2 linked regions of the Maricaulis maris MCS10 genome follow. The protein of the gene in region 2 interacts with the protein of the main gene of each other region in a pairwise test. Links are inferred from orthologs where the notes say so. Each region holds a gene or a part of one and is shown on either strand. Other genes may lie near its edges.

Evidence for each region.
Region 1: the proteins of MMAR10_RS14780 (region 2) and MMAR10_RS10805 interact in binary tests that used the Escherichia coli proteins (3 or more experiments, as listed by UniProt). The link is inferred for Maricaulis maris MCS10 from one-to-one orthologs.

Annotation. Positions count from the first base shown.
Region 1 is NC_008347.1:2,265,532-2,270,290, reverse strand. Bases 1-2,999 are described here. They hold MMAR10_RS10805 (peptidoglycan D,D-transpeptidase FtsI family protein), read left to right. Parts: upstream 1-622; coding sequence 623-2,377; downstream 2,378-2,999. Other genes in these bases: MMAR10_RS10800 (UDP-N-acetylmuramoyl-L-alanyl-D-glutamate--2,6-diaminopimelate ligase), read left to right, coding at 2,374-2,999; ftsL (cell division protein FtsL), read left to right, coding at 240-623; rsmH (16S rRNA (cytosine(1402)-N(4))-methyltransferase RsmH), read left to right, coding at 1-243. Also shown: more of MMAR10_RS10800, read left to right, coding at 3,000-3,825; MMAR10_RS10795 (UDP-N-acetylmuramoyl-tripeptide--D-alanyl-D-alanine ligase), read left to right, coding at 3,818-4,759. UniProt on the Escherichia coli protein: Essential cell division protein that catalyzes cross-linking of the peptidoglycan cell wall at the division septum. Required for localization of FtsN.
Region 2 is NC_008347.1:3,153,244-3,160,896, forward strand. Bases 2,576-5,531 are described here. They hold MMAR10_RS14780 (transglycosylase domain-containing protein), read right to left. Parts: upstream 5,081-5,531; coding sequence 3,071-5,080; downstream 2,576-3,070. Other genes in these bases: MMAR10_RS14775 (hypothetical protein), read right to left, coding at 2,576-2,963; MMAR10_RS14785 (hypothetical protein), read left to right, coding at 5,210-5,389; MMAR10_RS14790 (cation:proton antiporter), read right to left, coding at 5,377-5,531. Also shown: MMAR10_RS14765 (SCO family protein), read left to right, coding at 1-9; MMAR10_RS14770 (polyhydroxyalkanoate depolymerase), read left to right, coding at 54-1,316; more of MMAR10_RS14775, read right to left, coding at 1,395-2,575; more of MMAR10_RS14790, read right to left, coding at 5,532-7,248; MMAR10_RS14795 (hypothetical protein), read left to right, coding at 7,314-7,571; MMAR10_RS14800 (hypothetical protein), read right to left, coding at 7,568-7,653. UniProt on the Escherichia coli protein: Cell wall formation. Synthesis of cross-linked peptidoglycan from the lipid intermediates.

The sequences.
Region 1 (4,759 bases), 890 kb from region 2 along the record:
GCCGGTCTCGCAGGGGGAGGCGGCTCGCGTTACGAGCCTGCGGTTGAAGCCGGTCCGGCGCCGAGCTTTTCATTGCTGACCCGTCGCGCCGTGTCGGCCAGCGATGAGGAGGCTGCAGAAAACCCCCGTGCCCGCTCAGCCAAGCTGCGCGCCGCCATTCGAAACGAAGCGCCGGCCTGGTCCGACAGCCCGTCGCTGCACACGAGTATTGTTCCGCTTGCCCGTCTGGAGGCCGCGCTATGATCCGCACGCTCAATGCGATTGCGTTCGTCGTTGCCGCAGCTCTGGCGGTCGCGCTCTACATCGCCAAGGCCGAGGCGAAGAGCTCGCAGGAACGTCTCGAGGATATCCAGGCCCAGCTCGTCGAGGAGCGCCGCCAGATCAATGTGCTCAATGTCGAGATCGCCCATCTGGAAGACCCGGAGCGCCTGCGCGCCCTGGCCCGGCGCTATCTCGGATTCGAGCCGCTTGATCCGTCACGGGAGGTGGCCTTGAGCGATCTGCCACTGCTCTCTGATCCGCGTCCCGATGACAGTGGTGTGCGCCGGGATGGCCAGTTTGTGGCCCAGCCGGACGACGCCCTGGCCATGGCCGAGCCGACACAGGCGGGAGGCCCGGACTGATGCGTCTGTGGCCATTCCGCAAACAGATATCCTCTGAAGCCCGCACGCTTGCGCCGCCACCGCTGGCCGAGGCCGCGCCGGCGGACATGTCCCGCCTGCTGCGGATCGAGAGTGATGAAACCCGCGCGATGGACGCCTCGCGCGGGCGTTTGCGTGTGATGGGCCTGTCGCTGGCACTCGGTTTTGCCGTTCTCGCCGGTCGCGCGGTCGAGCTCGCCATAACCGGACCTGCCGATGCGGCGCCGGCCCGGCAAGTGGCCGAGGCGCATAATCGTGGTGATCTGTTCGATCGCACCGGGCAGGTGCTGGCCACGACGCTGGAAACCCACTCGCTCTATGCCGATCCGGCCCTGGTCTGGGATGCCGCCGAAACAGCTGAAATGCTCGCCACCGTCCTGCCGGACGTTGATGTTGAAGGCCTGACCGAAGATCTGGGCTCCCGCCGCCGCTTTGTCTGGGTCCGCCGCAATCTGACACCGCGCCAGCGCCAGGCCGTGTTTGCCCTTGGCTTGCCAGGACTGGAGTTTCGTACCGAGCCACGCCGCGTCTATCCGCGTGGTCGCCTGGCCTCGCATGTGGTCGGCTACACCAATCGCGACATGGACGGTCTGGCCGGGGCCGAGCGCGCCTTCGACGGGGCGCTGATGGCCGGTGATGGCCGTCCCGTCGCCCTGTCGATCGACATGGCGGTTCAGTTCCATGTCGATGAAGTCCTGCGCGCGACCATGACCGAATACCGCGCCCTGGCAGCGACCGGGATCGTGATGAATGTCCGCACCGGCGAAATCCTCGGCATGGTGTCATTGCCCGACTTCGATCCCAACCGTCCCTCCGATGCCAGTCCGGGTGAACGGCTCAACCGTGCCGCCCAGTCGGTCTACGAAATGGGCTCGACCTTCAAGGCCTTCACGGTCGCCGTCGCGCTGGAGGAACAAACCGCGACGCTGGAAAGCCGTTATGATGCGCGCGCACCGCTTGATGTCGGCGGTTACCGGATCTCCGACTATCATGGCGAGGAGCGCTGGCTGACCGTGCCGGAGATATTCACCCACTCTTCCAATATCGGCTCCGGGCACATGGCCCTTGAAGTCGGTGCCGAGGCCCAGCGCGGTTTCATGGGTGATTTGCGCCTGCTAGAGCGCGCGCCGATCGAGCTGGCCGAAAGCGCTGACCCTTTGCTGCCGCGCAATTGGGGGCCGACCGAAACCGTGACCATTTCCTATGGCCACGGCATCGCGGTCAGCCCGATCGCGACCATTGCGGCTTTTGCCGCCATCGCCAATGACGGCGTTTATGTGCCGCCGACCCTGCTGCCCGTGGCTGCTGACGAGACCATTCTGGGCGAGCGCGTGATGCGCTCGGATGTCGCCCGCGACGTGCTGGCGCTGATGCGTGAGAATGTGGTGGGCGGAACAGGCGGCAATGCCGAGGCCGTCGGCTATCTGGTTGCCGGAAAGACCGGAACGGCCGACAAACCGTCGCGCGGTGGCTATGACACTTCAGCGCTGATTTCCTCATTTTCGGCGGTTTTCCCGGCCAATGATCCGCAATATGCGATCCTTGTGCTGCTGGATGAGCCGCAAATGCCCGAACCGACCTATCTTCGTCCGACCGGTGGTCGCGTTGCAGCTCCAGCGGTGGGAGAGATTGTGGCGCGGATCGCCCCCATCCTTGGCGTCGAACGGTCCAATGAGGATCCGGATGCCCGCACGGCGATGGTCCGCGCTGCGCTGATGCCGGAGTTGATCCCGTGACATTGAATGACCTGTTGCTCGATGAAGGCCTGGTTGTTGAAGGCGGCGAACAGACCGTGCGCGGCCTGACGCTGGACAGTCGCAAGGTCGAGCCGGGTTTCGTCTTTGCGGCCCTGCCGGGCGTCAAGGTGCATGGCCGGGATTTCATCCCCAAAGCGCTGACCGCCGGGGCATCCGTCATCCTGACCGATGAGCCGGTCGAGGCGCCGGTCCCGGTGATCGCCGTTCCCGAACCCGCCGCCTTGCTGGCGCGGATGGCGGCACGCTTCTATCCGCGCCAACCCGGGCACATCGTCGCCATCACGGGTACCAATGGCAAAAGCTCGACCGTGGAATTCCTGCGCCAGATCTGGGCCGGTGCCGGTATCGAGGCGGCCTGCCTCGGCACGCTCGGCGTGACCCGCGGCAATTCGGTCGAGGTGACCGGCTATACGACCCCGGATGCCGTCGCCTTGCAGGCGGCGCTGGACCGGTTGGCCGGTGAGGGCGTGACCCATCTGGGCATGGAGGCGTCCAGCCATGGCCTCAAGCAACACCGGATGGACGGTGTGCGCCTGCAGGTCGGTGCTTTCACCAATCTGACTCAGGACCATCTCGACTATCATCCCGATTTCGCCGACTACTTCGCATCCAAACTGAAACTGTTCACCGAGCGCCTGCCGGCCGATGGTCGGGCCGTGATCAATGTCGATAGCGAGTGGGGTGGCAAGATGGCCGCCTCCGCTCGCGAACGCGGCCTCGAAGTTCTCACCATGGGTTGGCGCGGCAGCGATCTGGCGATCCGGGAAATCACCCCTCGTGCGGCCAGCCAGAGCGTTATCTTTGCCTGGAAGGGGCGCGAGCATGCGCTGGACATCCCGCTGGTCGGTGAGTTCCAGATCCTCAACGCGCTCGGCGCCGCGGCCATTGCCCTGTCGGACGGCGTGGCTGAGGCCAGCGTCCTTGATACCCTCAAGGGTTTGGCCGGTGTGCCGGGGCGTCTCGAGAAAGTCGGGGAAACCGCAGCCGGAGCGCCGGTGCTGGTGGACTATGCCCATACCCCGGACGGGCTCGACAAATTGCTGCGCGCCGCACGCCCCCACACACGCGGGCGCGTGATCGTCATCTTTGGCTGCGGTGGAGATCGCGACGCCTCGAAACGGGCCAAGATGGGCGTCATCGCGGCCAACCAGGCCGATCATGTCATCGTCACCGATGACAATCCGCGTTCCGAAGATCCGGCCGCCATCCGCAAGGCGGTTCTGAAAGGGTGTCCGCGGGCCGAAGAAATCGCCGACCGGGCCCAGGCGATCCGGCACGGGGTCGCGATGCTGAAGGCCGGTGACTGTCTGCTGATTGCCGGCAAGGGGCATGAAACCGGACAGACCGTCGGCGATATCGTGCATCCATTCGACGACCGCGAGCAGGGCCGGGCGGCTCTGGTCGCCAGGGAGGCCGCCAATGTCTGAGGCAAGCGCGAACCCGCTGTGGACGTCCGGGCAGGCCATGGCTGCAACCGGCGGCATGCTGATTGGGGAACCCGGCTGGACCGTCAGCGGAATTTCGATCGATACCCGCACGCTGCAACCCGGCGACCTTTTCGTGGCCCTTCAGGACGCTCGCGACGGGCATGATTTCGTGGCGGCCGCGATGGAGAAGGGCGCTTCGGCCTGCCTGGTCGAGCGCGGTGACACCGGGGTCGAGCCGGCGCTTATGGTCAAGGACGCGCTGGAAGGCCTGCGAGCCCTCGGTGCAGCCGCCCGTGACCGATCCGACGCGATCCGCGTCGCAGTGACCGGCAGTGTCGGCAAGACCAGCGTCAAGGAGGCCCTGGCTGCCGTCTTCCGGTCCTCCGGCCCGGCGCATTGGAGCGTCAAATCCTACAATAATCACTGGGGTGTCCCGCTGACCCTGGCGCGCATGCCGCGCGACACCGGGCGGGCGGTATTCGAGCTGGGCATGAACCATGCCGGCGAAATCCGCGACCTGTCCTCGCTGGTCCGCCCCCATGTGGCGTTGATCACCCGGATCGCCCCGGCCCATCTGGAACATCTCGGCTCTGTGGAGGCCATCGCCGACGCCAAGTCGGAAATTTTCGACGGGTTGGAGCAGGACGGAGTCGCCATCTACCCGTCCGATGATCCGCTGGCCGAACGCATCGCCCGCCATGCCCGACATTCCTGCGCGGCCTTCCTGCTGGATTTCGGCACGTCCGCTTCGGCGGCTATCCGGATCGAGGAGTTTGAAACCGGGCTGGACGGGTCACGGGGTGTCGCCAATGTGCTGGGCGTCCGCGCGCCCTTCCGTCTGGCCGCAACCGGTGCCCACTGGGCCTGGAATGCCGGTGCGATCTTCGCGGCGGCGGCCGGAGCCGGACTGGATGCTCGCGATGTGGCCGAAGCA
Region 2 (7,653 bases):
CCCGGATAGTCATCCGGATTAGTGACGGCCCTGCGCCGGCGCGAGGAGAGCCCATGCTGTACAGCGTTTATGAATTCAATCGCATTGCGATGACACCCTGGCGGGCCGCGGCCAATGCCACGCGCCAGGTGATGCGCTCGCCGATGAACCCGATGGGCGACACCATGGCCGGACGGACCATGGCCGCTGCAGCCGAGCTGTTTGAATCCGTCACCCGGCGCTATGCCAAACCTGAATGGATGATCGACCAGACCGAAATCAATGGGCAGACGGTCGGGGTCAGCGAACAGGTCATCTGGACCAAACCCTGGTGCTCGATCGTACACTTCGAACGCGATCACGATGCCCTGGTCGCGGCGCGGGGTGACACGCCGGACCGCAAGGTTCTCTTTGTCGCGCCGATGTCGGGTCACTACGCCACCCTGCTGCGCGGGACAGTCGAAGCCTTCCTGCCAGACAGCGAGGTCTATATCACCGACTGGCAGGACGCTCGCATGGTGCCGGTCACCGACGGTCGCTTCGATCTGGATGACTTCACCAGCTATATTCGCGAAATGATCGCCCAGCTCGGACCGGACCTGCACGTAGTCGCGGTCTGTCAGCCTGGCCCGCCGACCCTCGCCGCCATCGCCATGATGGCAGAGGATGATGACCCCAACCGGCCCGCCTCGATGACGTTCATGGGCTCGCCGATTGATACACGCCTGTCGCCGACGGTTCCGAACAAGCTGGCCGAAGAAAAGCCATTCGACTGGTTTGCCAACAATCTGATCCACACGGTACCGGCCCCCAATCCGGGCGCTTTCCGCCGGGTCTATCCAGGCTTCCTTCAGCTGGCTGGCTTCATGAACATGAATCTGGACCGTCATGTCGATGCGCACTGGAATTTCTACACCCATCTGGTCGAGGGAGATGGCGACAGTGCTGAAAAGCACCGGACCTTCTACGACGAGTATCTGGCTGTGATGGACCTATCTGAGGAATTCTACCTGCAAACGATCACCGACGTGTTCCAGGAGCACAAGCTGGCGCGGGGCATACAAACGCATGGAGACCGCACGGTCGATCCATCGGCCATCAGGGACGTCGCTCTTCTGACCGTTGAAGGCGAGAATGACGATATTTCCGGGATCGGCCAGACCCAGGCAGCCCACACCCTGTGCGGCAACCTGCCGGACGCCCTCCAGCAGGACTGGGTGCAGCCCTCGGTCGGGCATTACGGGGTATTCAACGGGCGCCGCTTCCGTGAGGAAATCGCACCGCGGATGAAGTCTTTCATGGATGAAACGGGCAAGGCGGCGCTCGCAACCCGCTAACCCCCTCTCCGCCCAGCACAACAAAAAAGGCGCCGCCCGAGATGGGTGGCGCCTTTTCTGCTTGTGTGCGGCCCTGGATCAGGGCGCTTCGGACGTGAAGGTCAATCCGAGTGAGTTAAAGTCAAAGGTGCCGGCCTCGATATCGACCAGCATGCCTCCGATGCTCAGCGGCGCAGGCGGGGTCATGTCGACCGTCAGAGTGCCACCCTGATTGATGAAGTTGGTCAGCGCAGTCGAAAGCTGTGCCAGGACCGGGCGCGGAATTTCAGGCGGTGCCGCCATCAACCCCATTCCGAGCATTGCACCAGCCTGGACACGCAGCTCTTCCTTGCTGATGCCTTGTGTTGTGGCACCTGCTTCCAGAGCCCGGTCGAGAATTGACAGGTCAACCAGACGCATCGAGATGTTGTTGATCAGCAAGGGCGCCATCAGCTGTGCGACGACGTCCATCTGTGCCTCTTCGTCGGAGCCGTCCATTGCCCCCAGTGTCGCCATGGTGTCGGGCAGGCTCTCGAGGTAGGCATCATAGCCGGCGACATCCTGCCCCATTTCGAGGCGCAGGCCGTCGGTCAGCTCGATATAGTTGTCGCCCGTGGTGTAGGCGCGGCCTGTGTTCTCATCGTAGATCGAATTGGCCGCCATGCGCAGCTCAAGCTGCTCATAGCCAAGCATGCCGAGCCCCATGGCAAGTTGTGCACCGGCCGGTTTTGACGGATCGGGAATCAGCATTGCCGAGCCAAGCTCCGCCGTACTGGTGATGCGCGAACCGGAACGCTCCATCGCCGCCGTGAAGTGATCCATCGAGAAATGGACACCAGACGCCTCAACGAGAATATCGCGAATGGCAAAGCTGTCATAGACGTCGAGCGGTGATAGGAAGGCGCTCTGGTAATAGGCCTGCGCGACAGAACTGTCATCGGCACCGGCGGCGGCCGCGTCCATCATGTCCGCATAGGCTTGCGTCTGGAAGCCGACCAACGAGATCTCGCCCAGGCTCACCGTTACGTCATCGCCGCTTTCGTCAACTCCGGAAAACCCGAAGCCCAGCATGGCCATGCGGCCGAGTTCGACACGGGTATAGTTCTCGATCACAAGGCGGGCGAGGCTGAATTCAAAAAGACCTGACTCGTCGGCGCCGGTGCCCGACAACCCGTCAATGCTGAAGCCCTCGAATTCATAGGTGTTCCAGGCCGGCTCGTAGTCTTCATCGGTCTCGCCAGCAACCGCACGGCCAAAATCAGTTGTAAGCGCCGCATTGGGTCCGTCCAGACTGATCCGGTCCAGGCGGATCACGGTCCCGTCCTCGTTGTCGGTTCCCGATATTCCTTCCAGCGACAGGCCGTCGAACAGGACCTCACCATTGGAATCGAGGCGCAGGGCCTCGAAGGTCATCCGGTCCGCGTGTACCTCATCGGTCGAGTCGACAGTCTCGTCGTCGAAATTGGAGAAGGTCACATCATTGAGTGAGTAACGGCCGTTGCGGTAGTCGACGCTCTCATAGCTGATGGACTCATGGGAGCCGTCAAGGCCCATCCGGGTCATTGCTGCCTCGGCAGCGGACCGGCTTTGCGCTTCCACACTGCCTGCCGGCAACATGTAGACGATGACGCTGGCGGCAGCGGCGGCAGTAAGCAGATTATGTCTCATTGTGACCCCCTTATTGGATCGGTGTTTTCAATTCCCTCAACGGAGAGTTTAACACCGCAATTGCGACACGTCGCTGAAACCTGGCGCTGTTTTGGGGGGATTCCGTGTCAGTCCCGTCCCCCCAATCCGGCCAGAAAAGCGCCGATCGGGTCTTCGCTGGAGTTGTCCGCGGCCTCGTCGGCCGGTTCGGGCAAAGTCGCCGCTTCAATGTCGGTTTGCGGGAGCTGGGCGATGCGCGCCGCAACCGGGTCGACCCGGGCCTGCAAGCCATCACGGGGGGCAGCGGCCAGGAAAGCCTGGAAGATCCGCGCAGGTGGGCCACCGCCGGTCGCCCGGTCGGTTGGCGAGTTATCATCATTGCCAGTCCAGACAACTGTCACCAGCTGACCATCAAATCCCGCGAACCAGGCATCCCGAAAATCGTTCGTCGTGCCCGTCTTTCCGCCGATCGTGAGGCCCGACACAGCCGCCCGTCGACCGGTACCCTGCCTGACATTGCTGATGAACAGATCACGCATACGCGCCCCGGTTCTCGCGTCCAGAACCAATTCTGCCGTACTGGCAGGTGCCGCAAAGACCAGATCGCCCGACGGCGTCTCGATCCGATCGATCCCGTAGGCCTGCGCCCGAACCCCACCATTGGCAAAGGGTGTGTAGGCCGAGGCCAGCTCGACAGGCGTGACCTCAAACACTCCAAGGGCAAGGGAACGGTCGACCCGCATCGTGCTTTCGATGCCCAATCGGCGCGCCAGGCGGGCGACATGTCCCCGACCGGTCTCTTCTGCAATCTGCACCGCGATTGAATTGGAGGACCGGATAAAACCCTCACGCAGGCTCATCTCGCCGCGATACTCGTCATTGTAGTTTTGCGGTGCCCAGTCACCGATCCGCACGGGCGCGTCATTGCGTCTGTCTTCCGGCGACAGACCCGCTTCGAACGCCGAGGCGTAGACGAAGGGCTTGAAGGCCGAACCCGGCTGGCGACGGGCCAGTACCGCGCGATTGAACTGCGAGCGCGCATAGGACCGCCCGCCGACCATTGCTCGCACCGCGCCGTCATGGGCCAGTGAAATAAGCGCGCCCTCGCCGGCACCTGACGCCAGTTCGGAATCGTCCAGTATACCGCTGACCGCTGCCTCGGCCGCTCTCTGGGCATCCACATCAAGCGTCGTGTGCACAACCAGGTCACCATGATCCAGACCCGCAATCCCGCGAACCTGTTCGGCGGCCCAGTCGACAAAGTATTGGGCCCCTTGACTGGACGCACCTCGTGACACCCGAATAGGCGTCCGCGCGGCTTCGATGCGTTCGGCTTCGGTGATGCGTCCGGTTTGCGCCATCAGGTCCAACACGACCGTCGCACGCGCGGCGGCTCGCTGGGCGTCATTGACCGGGCTGTAGCGCGATGGCGCTTTCAGCAAGCCGGCCAGCAGCGCCGCTTCACCAAGTCCCAGCTCACTCGCCGGCCTTGAAAAATAGCGCAATGAGGCCGCTTCAACGCCATAGGCACCACCGCCGAAATAGACACGATTGAGATAGAGTTCGAGGATTTCATCCTTGCTGAACCGGCTTTCGAGCCAGAAGGCCAGCATCATCTCCTGCACCTTGCGGCGCAGGGTTCGCTCGGGCGACAGGAACAGATTCTTGGCCAGCTGCTGGGTGAGCGTCGAACCGCCCTGGACCACACGCCCGGCCCGCAGATTGGCGACCATGGCACGACCAAGACCGATGATGTCAACGCCGGGATGGCTGTAAAAGCGGCGATCCTCGACCGCCAGCACGGCATCAACCAGGTAAGGTGGGAGGTTGTCGATGGTCACCTCGTGACCATGCGCCGAACCTCGCCGGGCAATCAGGGCGCCATCCTGATCGAGAAAGGTGATGGTGGCGGTGCGTTCGATTGCCTGAAGCCCACTGGTGTCCGGAAGGTCGCGCGCTATCGATACCAGCCATCCGCCGACAAACAGCGCGCCGATGATGAACAGGCTGGCGAAAGTCCGGAACCAGGGGAAGCCGCCCGCAGTCGATTTGCGACGGGTTGGTCGTTTACGGGTGCGCGACGGTGCCGCCGAACGGGCGCGCTGCGCCGCCTGTGATTTTCCGGGCCGGCGGGCCATGCTCGATCCTCGTCGCAAACAGGGAGGTCCATCTGCGCGCAGCAGGGTTAATTCCCCATGAAGGCAGGCCTTAAAGGCTTGCGCTCGGATCAGCCTGACTGCACGATATGGCTGAAGAGGGGCCCCACCATGTCAGTCAAGCGTTCACTTCTTGTCCTTGCTGTACTTCTGGGCGCGGTCAGCCTGTCAGGCTGTATCGCGATCTATGAAGGCACCGACTCGGTATGCCCGCATGGCGACCCAAATGCCGACAATTGGCCCTATTGCGGTGCTGCGCCACCCGGCGGCGCCCAGCCCTATGACGACTGATCTGGCGCGGAACTTTCCGACTCGGTGCCTGGCGCCGCAAAGCGGATCAGAATTGTTCCCGGCTGCGTCGGCGGCTCGCGGCCCGTTCCCAACAGGTGAAAAGCGCCATTGGGAAGGCGGGCAATGACAAGGTCCGGACTGTCTCCGACGTCGGCCATATAGGCCTCCAGTGGATAGGTTTCCGAAAGCTTGGTGTTGCGGAAACGCCAACCCTGCCACCAGTCCCGAGCCAATCCGTCATACCCGCGACCTCGCCGGATGAGGGTACGGCCCCGCGCCGTGTAGGCAATGGCCCGGGGGTCATCCTCGACCTTTTCGGCATCGGCCGGGCCGTCGAAACCGGACAATTGGAACACCCGGCTACGCCCCAGCTCCGGCCCGTATTCGATACAAACCAGGGCGTTGTAGGCATCATTTGGTGAGGCCGCCAACAGCGCCGAGAAACGCGCGACTTCCAATTGCCAGTCGGCCGCCTCGGACAGGACCTCGCCATAATGGACTTCATGGCCGGCCAACCGCGCTGCGCGCAGGCGTCGCCAACTGGTATCAGCAATGGTGACCGGGATTTCGGCTTTCTTGAGGGCATCGGCCAAACCGAGGCTCCACGGATTGGCACCGACCAGCAACAAGCGCTCGGGTCCCGACTGTGACAGGCCGAGCAGACGAGCCAGCGGAGCCACCGCAAAACCACATCCGAACACGCTGATAAAAATGGTCACGAAGACAAGCGGCGCCAGGATTGCCGCATCCTCGCGCCCGACCTCGATCAGACTCGCCGCGAGATGGCCGGCCGCGGCCGCCGCCACTACGCCGCGCGGGCCGACAATGCCGACAAAGGCCGTCTCCTTCAGATTCAGCCCCGAGCCCCATGTCGCCAACGCGACAGTGACCGGCCTGACAAGAAGAATGAACACCGCGACGAAAGCCAGATGCCAGCCATTGAGGGCGAGCAGATCGGACGGGGCGAGATCGGCGGCCAGGACCACAAACACGCTGGCAACCAGGATCGATGCAATGCCTTCCTTGAAACGTCGCATCTCCTCGATCGAGGCCAGACGGGAATTGGCCACGACCAGACCAAAGAGCGTCACCGCAACGAGGCCGGTTTCATTGGCCAGGGCATCCGCAACCGAAAAGCAGACCAGCACGGCGGCCAGGACCAGGGGGGCTTTCATCGGCTCGGGAACCCAGCCACGCCGGAAGGCCCGCGACAGGCCTGCGCCGAAGCCGAATCCGAGGGCTGCTCCAATCACTGCGCCGAATACCAGAGCCATGCCGGCCTGAACCCAATCCTGTCCCAGTGCCGTCTGACGGATCGCCTCGAATACCAAGACAGCCGAAAGCGCACCGATCGGATCGTTGACGATGCCTTCCCATTTGAGGACAGAGGCTATCCGGGACGGCAGCTTGGCCTGACGCAGAAGTGGCAGGACCACTGTGGGGCCCGTGGTTGTCAACAAGGCCCCGATCATGGCCGAGAGGTCCCAAGCCAGACCGGCAACATAGTGCAGGGCCAGCACCGCACCCGCCCAACCCAGTGGGAAGCCCAGAAACACCATGCGCCGGACCGGTCCCGACGCATCACGCAGCTCGCGAAAATTGAGCGTGATGCCGCCTTCAAACAGGATCACCGCAACCGCCAGGGCAATCATCGGACGCAGGTAATCGCCGAAGGCCGCGGACGGATGGACCAGCGGAGACCCGGCGACAACAGCCCAGATAGGCCCGAGAATCAGGCCTGCGCCCATCATCAGGACAATCGATGGCCAGCGCAGGCGCCAGGCCAGCCACTGTGCAGCGACACCTGAACCGGCGATGAGTGCGATAGTCAGGGTGAGGTCAGGTCCGGTCTCTATCATCTGGTGGTGTTAGCGCGTTTCGTTCCATTCGTCGCCCCGTTGGCGACATACCCTGGGAGGCTGTAATGGACGCTTTACCGCAAGAGGCTCAACTGGCCCTGACATCTTTCCTGATCGCTTTGGCAGTCGGCGGGCCCGTGGCCCTGTTCGGAGCCGCTACGTCCATCACCTGGCTGCGCCGGATCGGGTCCTTCATGGTCCGCCGCCGGCTGGTGACCGGACTCCTTGCCAGCTTGCTGGGTGGCGCCGGCCTGTTTGGTTCCGGCCTGGCCGACGTGGGCCCTGACATGGTCGCCAACCTGATCGGCACTTTTTTCGTCTAGCTGGCGCCCTCATCCGAGTGGACCAAATCAAAACCGATGGTCCGGCCACCATAATCGCCGTTGTCATACAGGTCGGCCTGGT